2 regions of the Pseudomonas sp. FW305-96 genome follow, and region 1 is predicted to be linked to the other one. Evidence: predicted binding sites of a transcription regulator. Region 1 holds the regulator's gene; the other holds the start of a gene.
The links. The regulator FliA, encoded in region 1, starts transcription of late flagellar genes. The targets are predictions, from matches to a motif close to CTAAAGTTTNNNNNNNNNNNGCCGNTAA.
Positions count from the first base shown of each region.

Region 2: a site for FliA is predicted at 3,002-3,029, ahead of flgM (flagellar biosynthesis anti-sigma factor FlgM). Genes of this name have one in related genera too.

Region 1 covers NZ_JBYSYW010000045.1:3,412-8,991, forward strand. Annotated here, with positions in the region: gene flhF (flagellar biosynthesis GTPase FlhF) at 1-387, shown strand, start outside; gene fleN (flagellar synthesis regulator FleN) at 502-1,335, shown strand; gene fliA (RNA polymerase sigma factor FliA) at 1,332-2,072, shown strand; gene AC3WL2_RS24035 (chemotaxis response regulator CheY) at 2,178-2,552, shown strand; gene AC3WL2_RS24040 (protein phosphatase CheZ) at 2,572-3,360, shown strand; gene AC3WL2_RS24045 (chemotaxis protein CheA) at 3,373-5,580, shown strand, end outside.
Region 2 covers NZ_JBYSYW010000020.1:54,016-59,595, reverse strand. Annotated here, with positions in the region: gene AC3WL2_RS16210 (hypothetical protein) at 1-123, shown strand, start outside; gene cheR (protein-glutamate O-methyltransferase CheR) at 267-1,094, opposite strand; gene AC3WL2_RS16200 (chemotaxis protein CheV) at 1,146-2,075, opposite strand; gene flgA (flagellar basal body P-ring formation chaperone FlgA) at 2,140-2,889, shown strand; gene flgM (flagellar biosynthesis anti-sigma factor FlgM) at 3,065-3,379, shown strand; gene AC3WL2_RS16185 (flagella synthesis protein FlgN) at 3,427-3,894, shown strand; gene AC3WL2_RS16180 (flagellar brake protein) at 3,974-4,717, shown strand; gene AC3WL2_RS16175 (MFS transporter) at 4,784-5,580, opposite strand, start outside.

The sequences.
Region 1 (5,580 bases):
GACCCGGCGCTGCGCATGCAGCTCGAGACCCTGGCCGGGCGCGGCATCGCCGCAAAGAATTACCTGGTGCTGGCGACCACCAGCCAGAAGCAGGTGCTCACCGCCGCCTACCATAGCTACAAGCGCTGCGGCCTGGCCGGGTGCATCCTGACCAAACTCGACGAAACGGCCTGCCTCGGCGAAGTGCTGAGCCTGGCCATCAGTCATGAATTGCCGGTGGCCTATCTGACCGATGGGCCGCGCATTCCCGACGACCTGCAGCTACCGCGCAAGCACCAGTTGGTAAGCCGCGCCGTCAGTGTGCAATTGCAGGAAGAGCCCAGCGACGAGGCCATGGCCGACATGTTCGCTGATCTGTACCACAGCCCTGGCAAGCGCGCGGGTTGAGGGTGAATACTGTGCAAAGTACCTACATCATGGGGTTGCCCGGCCGGACCGTGGCCTTGAATGTTCAGCCCCTCATGTGGCCTGGGTCCAAGCGAGACAAGGTAAAGAACAGACATGGGTAGCATGCATCCCGTACAGGTGATCGCCGTGACCGGTGGCAAAGGTGGCGTCGGCAAGACTAACGTTTCAGTGAACCTGTCCCTGGCGCTGGCCGAACTCGGCCGCCGGGTGATGTTGCTGGACGCCGACCTGGGCCTGGCCAATGTCGACGTTCTGCTGGGGCTCACGCCCAAGCGCACCCTCGCCGATGTGATCGAAGGCCGCTGCGAGCTGCGTGATGTGCTGTTGCAGGGGCCGGGTGGTGTGCGCATCGTCCCGGCGGCCTCCGGCACGCAGAGCATGGTGCACCTGGCGCCCGCGCAACACGCCGGCCTGATCCAGGCCTTCAGCGACATCGGCGACAACCTCGATGTGCTGGTGATCGACACGGCTGCGGGTATCGGTGACTCGGTGGTCAGTTTCGTTCGCGCCGCCCAGGAAGTGCTGCTGGTGGTGTGCGACGAGCCGACCTCGATCACCGACGCCTATGCGCTGATCAAGCTGCTCAACCGCGATTACGGGATGAATCGATTCCGTGTGCTGGCCAACATGGCCCAGAGCCCGCAGGAAGGCCGCAACCTTTTCGCCAAGTTGACCAAGGTCACGGACCGCTTCCTCGACGTCGCCCTACAATACGTCGGTGCCGTGCCTTACGACGAATGCGTGCGCAAGGCCGTGCAGAAGCAGCGGGCGGTCTATGAGGCCTTCCCTCGGTCCAAGTGCGCGCTGGCGTTCAAGGCCATCGCGCAGAAGGTCGACAGCTGGCCGCTGCCTGCCAACCCGCGTGGGCACCTGGAATTCTTTGTCGAGCGCCTGGTGCAGCCCACCAGTGCAGGGCCGGTGCTATGAGCGCGAGCGGTTTCAAGATGTACAGCAAGGCCGCCAAGGATGCGCAGTACGAGCTGATCGAGCGCTACGCGCCGTTGGTCAAGCGTATCGCCTACCACCTGCTGGCACGCCTGCCGGCCAACGTCCAGGTCGAGGATCTGATCCAGGCCGGGATGATCGGCTTGCTGGAAGTGGCCAACAAATACGATGCCAGCAAGGGTGCCAGTTTCGAAACCTACGCCGGTATCCGTATTCGCGGCGCCATGCTCGACGAGGTGCGCAAGGGCGATTGGGCGCCGCGTTCGGTGCACCGCAATACGCGCATGGTCAGTGACGCGATCCGCTGTGTCGAAGCAAAGACTGGCCGCGACGCTAAAGATCACGAGGTTGCTGCCGAACTCCAATTGAGTCTCGATGATTACTACGGGATTTTGAATGACACCTTGGGCAGCCGCCTGTTCAGTTTCGACGACCTGCTGCAGGACGGCGAACATGAAGGGCTGCACGAGGACGGAGCCAGCGGCCAGCTGGAGCCGGCGCGTGACCTGGAAGACGAGCGCTTCCAGGCCGCGCTGGCCGATGCGATCGCCAACCTGCCGGAGCGCGAACGCCTGGTCCTGGCGCTGTACTACGACGAAGAGCTGAACCTCAAGGAAATCGGTGAGGTGCTGGGGGTCAGCGAATCGCGTGTCAGCCAGTTGCACAGCCAGTGCGCCGCGCGTTTGCGCAGCCGCCTTGGGGAGTGGCGGGCACGTTGAACCCGGGTTCAGTGCAGTCGTTTTTTTTGTAGTGCCGAATTGATTGAGCGCGCGCTCGGCGCCGAGCGCGTTTAAGACTGCTTGGAGGTCTAATTGAACAAAGACATGAAAATCCTCATCGTTGACGACTTTTCGACGATGCGGCGGATCATCAAGAACCTGTTGCGTGACCTGGGGTTCACCAACGTCAAGGAAGCTGATGACGGCAACACGGCACTGCCAATGCTCACCAGCGAGCATTTTGACTTTCTGGTGACCGACTGGAACATGCCGGGCATGACCGGTATCGACCTGCTGCGCGCCGTTCGCGCCGACGAGCGCCTCAAGCACCTGCCGGTGCTGATGGTCACCGCGGAAGCCAAGCGCGAGCAGATCATCGAAGCTGCCCAGGCCGGCGTGAACGGCTATGTGGTCAAGCCTTTCACCGCCCTGGCGCTGAAAGAAAAGATCGAAAAGATCTTCGAACGCGTCAACGGCTGAGTCACGTCTGGGGGGCGCAATGGAGTCAACCAACAACTCTTTGGGTGAGTTCGAATCAACCCTGAAGAAGCATGCGCAGGAGCTGGTCGAGAGCCTGGAGCGCGGCCGCTTCGGTGAGGCGGTGCAGCTGATCCACCAACTGAACCAGACCCGCGACCGCGGGCTGTACCAGGAAGTCGGCAAGCTCACCCGCGAACTGCACAGTGCAATCGTCAACTTCCAGATCGACCCGGCCATGCCGCAGGCCGAGGAAGTGTCGCAGATTACCGATGCCGCCGAGCGCCTCTCCTACGTGGTCCGTCTCACCGAAGGTGCGGCCAACCGCACCATGGACCTGGCGGAGGCGTGCACCCCGGTGCTCAACGACCTCGCCGCCGAGGCCCAGAGCCTGTCCGCCGACTGGCAGCGCTTCATGCGTCGCGAAGTGGCGGCGCCGGAGTTCCGTGAGCTGGTCAAGCGTGTGGACAGTTTCCTGACGCACAGCGCCGAAGGTAATCAGAAGGTCGCCGGCCATATCAACGATATTGTCCTGGCCCAGGATTATCAGGATCTCACCGGCCAGGTGATCAAACGGGTGACCACCCTGGTCACCGAAGTCGAAAGCAATCTGCTCAAGCTCGTGCTGATGGCAAGCCAGGTCGACCGCTTTGCCGGTATCGAACATGACCACCAGCAGCTGCGTGCTGAAAAAGATCAAGAAAAACATCCGACTCGGGGTGAAGGTCCGCAGATTCATGCCGATAAGCGTGAAGACGTCGTGTCCAGCCAGGACGATGTCGACGATCTGTTGTCCAGCCTGGGTTTTTAAGGAGCACGTTTAATGAGCTTCGGCGCCGATGAAGAAATCCTTCAGGATTTCCTGGTAGAAGCCGGCGAAATCCTCGAGCAACTGTCCGAGCAATTGGTCGAGCTGGAAAGCCGGCCCGATGATGCGGACCTGCTCAACGCGATTTTCCGCGGTTTCCACACTGTAAAAGGGGGCGCCGGCTTCCTTCAGCTCAATGAGTTGGTGGAGTGCTGCCACATTGCCGAGAACGTGTTCGACATCCTGCGCAAAGGTGAGCGCCGGGTCGACGCGGAACTGATGGACGTGGTGCTCGAAGCGCTCGATACGGTCAACAGCATGTTCGGCCAGGTGCGCGAGCGCACCGACGTCACGCCGGCCACCCGTGAGCTGCTGGCGGCGCTGTCGCGCCTGGCCGAGCCCGCTGGCGCCGAAGAACCGGCCCCGGTCGAGGTGGCTGTTGTCGCCGAAGCGCCGGCTGCCGAGCCCGACATCACCGACACCGAGTTCGAGCAACTGCTCGATTCGCTTGATGCAGTCAAGGCTGAAGCCCAGGTTCACGAGCAATTGCAGGGTGAGCAGGTCAGCGCGGGTGGTGACGAGATTACCGACGCCGAATTCGAGTCGTTGCTCGACCAGCTGCACGGCAAAGGCCAGTTCTCGCCCGATGCCGCTGCCAGTGAGCCAGCGGCCGTTGCCCCTGCCAGCGATGAGATCACCGACGACGAGTTCGAGTCGCTGCTCGATCAGTTGCACGGCAAGGGCACCTTCGCCGTCGATGCATTGCCTGGCGTCGCTGCGCCCGCAGCCAGCGCGGCACCAGCGGCGGCTGACGAGAGCATCACCGAACACGAATTCGAGGCGCTGCTCGACCAGTTGCACGGCAAGGGCAAGTTCTCTGGCGAGGCGGTTGTGGCCGAGGCGCCAGCCGCCGCCGTTGCCGCGCCTGTCGCGGCCAAGGCCGAAGCCAAGCCGGTTGCCAAACCTGCGCCGACGCCTGCTTCCGCGCCAGCCGCCGCCAAGCCTGCCGCCCCGGCCCGGGCGCCGGCGCCGGCCGCCGACAAGCATGGCGCCAGCGAGGCGGAGACTACCGTGCGGGTCGACACCGCGCGCCTGGACGAGATCATGAACATGGTCGGCGAGCTGGTGCTGGTGCGTAACCGCCTGGTGCGCCTGGGGCTCAACAGCGGCGACGAGGCCATGTCCAAGGCCGTGTCCAACCTCGATGTGGTCACCGCCGACCTGCAGACCGCAGTCATGAAGACGCGCATGCAGCCGATCAAGAAGGTTTTCGGGCGTTTCCCACGCCTGGTTCGCGACCTGGCGCGCCAGCTCAAGAAAGAGATCAACCTGGAACTGGTCGGCGAAGAAACCGACCTGGACAAGAACCTGGTCGAGGCCCTGGCCGACCCGTTGGTGCACTTGGTGCGCAACGCCGTCGACCATGGTGTCGAGATGCCGGACGAACGCGAAGCCTCCGGCAAGTCGCGCATGGGTCGGGTGGTGCTGTCCGCCGAACAGGAAGGTGACCACATCCTGCTGTCGATTTCCGATGACGGCAAGGGCATGGACCCGAGCATCCTGCGCGCCAAGGCCGTGGAAAAGGGCCTGATGGACAAGGACGCGGCCGACCGCCTGAGCGAGTCGGACTGCTACAACCTGATCTTCGCCCCGGGCTTCTCGACCAAGACCGAAATTTCCGACGTGTCTGGCCGCGGCGTCGGCATGGACGTGGTGAAGACCAAGATTTCCCAGCTCAACGGCTCGATCAACATCTTCTCGGCCAAGGGCCAGGGCTCGAAGATCGTCATCAAGGTGCCGCTGACCCTGGCGATCATGCCGACGCTGATGGTGATGCTGGCCAACCAGGCGTTCGCCTTCCCGCTGGTCAACGTCAACGAGATCTTCCACCTCGACCTGTCGCGCACCAACGTGGTCGACGGCCAGGAAGTGGTGATCGTGCGCGACAAGGCGCTGCCGCTGTTCTACCTCAAGCGCTGGCTGGTCCAGGACCACGAGCACGAGGAGCAGCACGAAGGTCATGTGGTGATCCTGTCGGTTGGCACCCAGCGCATTGGCTTCGTGGTCGACCAGTTGGTCGGCCAGGAAGAAGTGGTGATCAAGCCGCTGGGCAAGATGCTGCAGGGAACCCCGGGCATGTCCGGCGCGACCATCACCGGTGACGGCCGTATCGCGCTGATCCTCGACGTCCCGAGCATGCTCAAGCGTTACGCCGCCCGGCGT
Region 2 (5,580 bases), on a different contig from region 1:
CGCGGCAGCAACAGCATCCGCCTGGCGAACAACGCTGGCTCGACGTCGGCGACCACAGCGAGCCGCCGACCACATTCAGCCTGCAGAGCCTCCACGCCACCCTCGACGGCAACCTGCGGGTAGCCGACAACTCGGCACTGGGCATGTGGCTGGCAGCCAGCACCGACCCGTCCACCGCTGTGCTCAAGGTCAGCGGTATCGCCGAATTCGGCCAGAACGCACGAAAAAAGGCCGGTATCTCGCGATACCGGCCTTTTTGTCGAGCCTCATTTGGCCTGGTAGATGATCCCCGGGCTGCACTGCACCATCTGGTAGTGGTCCGGCAGCCCGTTGAGCGCCTCGGACGCCCCGAGGAACAGATACCCCCCGGGCTTGAGCGTGGCGTGAATACGCATGAGGATGTCCTTCTTGACCTGGGCCGAGAAGTAGATCAGCACGTTGCGGCAGAACACGATGTCGAACTTGCCCAGCGGCGCATAGCTGTCGAGCAGGTTGTAGGAACGGAACTCGACGCGACTGCGGATCGGCGGCTTGATCGCCCAGCGCCCCGGCCCCTTGGTGTCGAAATAGCGCTGCAGGCGCTCCTGCGACAGGCCACGGGCAATGGCCAGGCTGTCGTACTCACCGGTCTTGCAGTTGTTGAGCATGGCACCGGACAGGTCGGTGGCGACGATCTGCGCGCCCATTTTCAACTGACCCAGGTTGGTCCGCTCGAACTCGTCGATGGCCATCGACAGCGAGTACGGCTCCTGCCCCGATGAACAGGCCGCCGACCAGATGCGCAGGCGCTGGCCCGGGTTGTTCTTGATGAATTCCGGAATCACCTTGTTCTTGAGCACCTCGAACGGGTAGGTATCGCGAAACCACAGCGTCTCGTTGGTGGTCATGGCATCGACCACCTGCTCGCGCAAGCCACCGCGTGGCTGGGTCTGGATGCGCTGCACCAGCTCGCCCAGCGACTTGATGCCCTGTTGCTCCATCAGCTTGTTGAGACGGCTGGAGACCAGGTACTGCTTATTCTCGCCCAGCAGGATGCCACAGGCTTTCTCCAGGAATACCCGGAACTGTTCGAAATCCAAATTACCCGTAGACAATGCTGCCGCCTCTTCTTAAATCGCTAGCGCCGGGGGCGAACCCCGGCCGTTTCAATGACTCGCCTTGATCCGATCGACCACGCGCTGGGCGAGGTCATCCGGCCTGAACTTGGCCAGGAAGTCATCGGCACCGACCTTCTTGACCATCGCCTGGTTGAATACCCCGGACAACGAAGTATGCAGGCAGATGTGCAGTTTTTGCATGCGCGGATCGCTGCGGATCTCCGCCGTGAGGGTATAGCCGTCCATTTCCGGCATTTCAATATCCGAGATCATCATGAGGAACTCCTCCTCCGGACGCTTGCCCTCATCCACCAGCTTGCGCAGGTAATCCAGGGCCTGGCGACCATCGTTGAGCGCCACCACCTCGACCCCCACGGTCTGCAGGCATCGACTCACCTGCTTGCGCGCCACCGACGAATCATCGACGGTCAATACCCGCAGCATCACCGCCTTGTCCTGTACCTCGGCATCGATCACACCTTCCGACACCGACTCGGAAGATGGCGCCACCTCGGCCAGCACCTTCTCCACATCGATGATCTCGACCATGCGGTTGTCGACGCGCGTCACGGCAGTCAGGTAGTGATCGCGCCCGGTACCCTTGGGTGGCGGATGGATCTCTTCCCAGTTCATGTTGACGATGCGCTCGACCGAGTGCACCAGGAAGCCCTGGGTCTTGGTGTTGTACTCGGTGATGATGACGAAACTCTTGCGTGTTTCTTCCTTCAGCCCTGGCAGACCGGTCGCCATCGACAGGTCGAGGATCGGGATCGTCGCCCCGCGTATGTTGGCCACGCCGCGCACCACCGGATGGGATTTGGGCAGCAGCGTCAGGTCGGGGCACTGCAGCACTTCCCGGACCTTGAAAACATTGATGCCGTAGAGCTGGTCGCCATTGAGGCGAAACAACAGCAGCTCCAGGCGATTCTGCCCCACCAGCTGTGTACGCTGGTTGACCGAATCCATCACTCCAGCCATGCCGGACTCCTTCAACGATTACCCTGTGCAGCAAGTCGGCACGGGCTTTGCTTTTTTGAGCGTCATGCATACGAAAACGACATTTTTCCGACGACTGACGCGCCTGCTGACCGGCCCCCTGGCTGTGCTGTGCCTGGTAGCACCCGGCGCGCGTACGCTGGCGGACTCTTTTACCTTGCCTGAACAGCTTATCGGTGTCACTCAAGGCTTTCTTGAATTCACCGTCGAAGATTATCTGGCAACCACCCAGACTCAGGGCCGCTACGAGATCGAAGTCAACAAGCTTGACCCGCGCCTGCGCATGCCGCTGTGCAGCCAACAGTTGGATGCCTCACTGGAAGGCTCGACCCCGCTGGGCCGGGTAACAGTGAGGGTGCGTTGCGACGGTGCCGCGCCCTGGACCGTATTCGTGCCCGCCCAGGTGCGCCTGCTGCGCGATGTCGTGGTAATGACCCGGCCACTGAAACGCGAAAGCATCATCGATGAAAGCGATGTGGCCCTGCGCGAGCGCGATGTAGGCACCCTGGGCCCCGGCTACCTGACCCTGCTGGAGCAGGCCGTGGGCATGAAACTGCTGCGCCCTACGGTACTTGACCAGGTTTTGACCCAACAGCACCTGGAACAGGCCGAAGTGGTGCGCAAAGGCGACCACGTAGTGATCATCGCCCGCAGTGGCAACCTGAGTGTGCGCATGCCGGGCGAAGCCCTCGACAAGGGCGGGATGCAAGCGCAGATCCGCGTGCGCAACCTCAATTCCAAACGGGTGATCAAGGCCCGGGTAACCGGTGCCGGGCAAGTCGAGGTCGCCATGTAACCTACCCTGCGTCAGGATTTCGACAGAGGGGTGGCGGTGTGCAACCTCGGCCCCTAAACTCTGTCAGATATCGGGATACGCAAGCCAGCTTCAGGCCGTGTTGCATTCGTGCCTAAAGTTTTTTTCGGTTTGGTCGAAAACAAGGCATGCGTCCTAATTCCCAGGGGTTTTGATCATGGTCATCGACTTCAGTCGTTTGAATAACTCTCCGTCCGTCACGGGCGGCGTTCGCGGCAACACCGCGTCCGGCAACGCCGCTAAAGCCGGCGAGGCCAACGAAGCGCCCAAGCACACCGGTGCCAGCGGAGAAACAGTACATCTGAGCCCAGAGGCCCAGCAATTGCAGAAGATCAGCGACAAGCTGCGCGATCAGCCCACCGTCAACAGTGCCCGTGTGGCCGAGTTGAAACAGGCCATCGCCGACGGCAGCTACAAGGTCGATGCCGACCGGGTCGCTAGCAAACTGCTTGATTTCGAAGCTCAGCGCTAACCACCAGGCGCGCTGACTTCAAGGACGCACCACGCCAAGAGTTAGCCATGCACGACATCACTCTGCTGCAACTGATCGAAGACGATTTAGCACCGACGCAGGAACTGCTCGACCTTCTACAAAAGGAGGCAGTGGCCCTGCACGGTCGGGATATGGCCAAGCTGGAGCAGATCCTTGCCCGCAAGCAATCCCTGATCGTCCTGCTTGAGCAGCAGGGGCTGCGGCGCAACAACCTGCTCACTGGGCTCGGCCTCAGCGCCGACCGTGCAGGCGTGAAAGCCGTCGCCGAGCTGTCGCCCAATGGCGAGATCATCATGCAGCAGCTCGATGTGCTGACCCAACTGATGGACAACTGCCAGCAGGTCAACGAGACCAATGGGCGGATCATCCAGGCGCAGCAACACGCCACGACCAATCAGATCAGAATCCTCATGGGCGGCGACTCCCCGTCGCTCTATGACAGCCGTGGCGCCACATCGCCCATGGACAAGCCCCGGGCAATCAGCCAGGTTTGATTATTTGTTTCAAGGCACGGAACATACTGGCAAAATGCCGTAACTTGCGTGTGCCGTTTTGCCTGGAGATTGATAACCCGTGTTCAATGAATCCGATGCTCCCCAGCCCCCAAAGGTGCTGACCACCCCTTTGGAGATCGCGGCCAACTTGCGCCAGCTGCTGGATAGCCACGACCCACTGATCATCAGCTTCCATGAGCGCAGCCAGCGGTTCCAGAGCTATGTGGTGCATGTCGACCGGGAAAGCGGTGTCCTGGCACTGGATGAGATGATCCCTCGCGACGGCGAGAAGTACATCGAGAGCGGCGAACCCTTCCGCGTCGAAGGCTTCCACGACGGTGTGCGCATCGCCTGGGAAAGTAACATACCGCTGACCATCACCGAGATCGACGGCCACCGCTGCTACCGTGGCCCGCTGCCCGAGGAAGTGACCTATCACCAGCGCCGCAATGCCTTCCGCGCCGCGCTGAAGCTGTCGCAACTGGTCGACGTGACCCTCGACGGCACCCACCTCAAGGGCAATGGCGCGTTGCGCGGCAAACTGCTGGATATCTCGGCCACCGGCTGCAAACTGCGCTTCGACGGCAACGTCGAGGACCGCCTGCAACTCGGCCAGGTCTATGAGCGCTTCAAGGCCGGCACCCCACTGGGGTTGACCGACACCCTGGTCGAACTGCGCCACCTGCACTTCGAAGAGCGCATCAACACCACCTTCGCCGGGGTGCGCTTCCACAACCTCAACGGCCAGGCCCAGCGCAAGATCGAGAGCTTCGTCTATCAGTTGCAGCGTGAAGCGCGGCGGTTCGACAAGGACGACTATTGATCGTCGCCAGCCCATGAAAAACGCCACCCCTCGGGTGGCGTTTTCATTGGGGCCCGGGCAGACCGCCTAGGACATCGATTTGCCCACCTCGCCTTGCGCCGGCGCACCGGCATCCTCCTCGGTATCTTCCGCCGCCACCGGCGCCTGCATCACATCCTGCACCGTCTGCTCATCCACCCGCGGGTCGAGGGCCGCCGACAAGGGCGAGCCCGCCGCTGGCATCGCCACGTGCCCCAGCGGCGCATCCTGGACCTGGTGCAGCCCAGTGACTGCCTTGGGCCGAATGCGCCACACCAGCACCAACGCGAAGAACACGAAGAAGGCGTAGAGCATCTGCGCGCCCAGCAGCTTCATCAGCACCCCGGCCGCCAACGGTCCGATACAGGCGCCCACACCATAGGTGACCAGCAGCATGGCGGTCAGCGAGACCCGCCGCTCACTCTCCACGTGGTCATTGGAGAACGCCACCGCCAAGGGATACAGGCAGAACTGCAACAGCGAAATGACAAAGCCCATGGCGAACAGCAGCTCGAGCGGAACCCCCGGCAGGATCGCCAGCGGCGCGGCGGCCAGGGCCAGGCCGATGGCCACGCTGCGGATCAGCACGGCGCGATCATAGCGGTCGGAAAGCCAGCCCAGCGGCCACTGCACCAGCAGCCCGGCAAAGATGCAGCAGCCCATGAACAGGCCGATCTGCTCGGTGCTCAGACCCTGGCTGGACGCATACAGCGGCGCCAGGCCATAGAAGGAGCCGACGATCAGGCCCGAACCAAGCACCGTGGACAGCGATTGCGGCACGCGCTTGATGAAGAACTTCGGCTCCATCGGCGCCGGGCGCAACGGTGCGGGGTGAATGCGCCGGG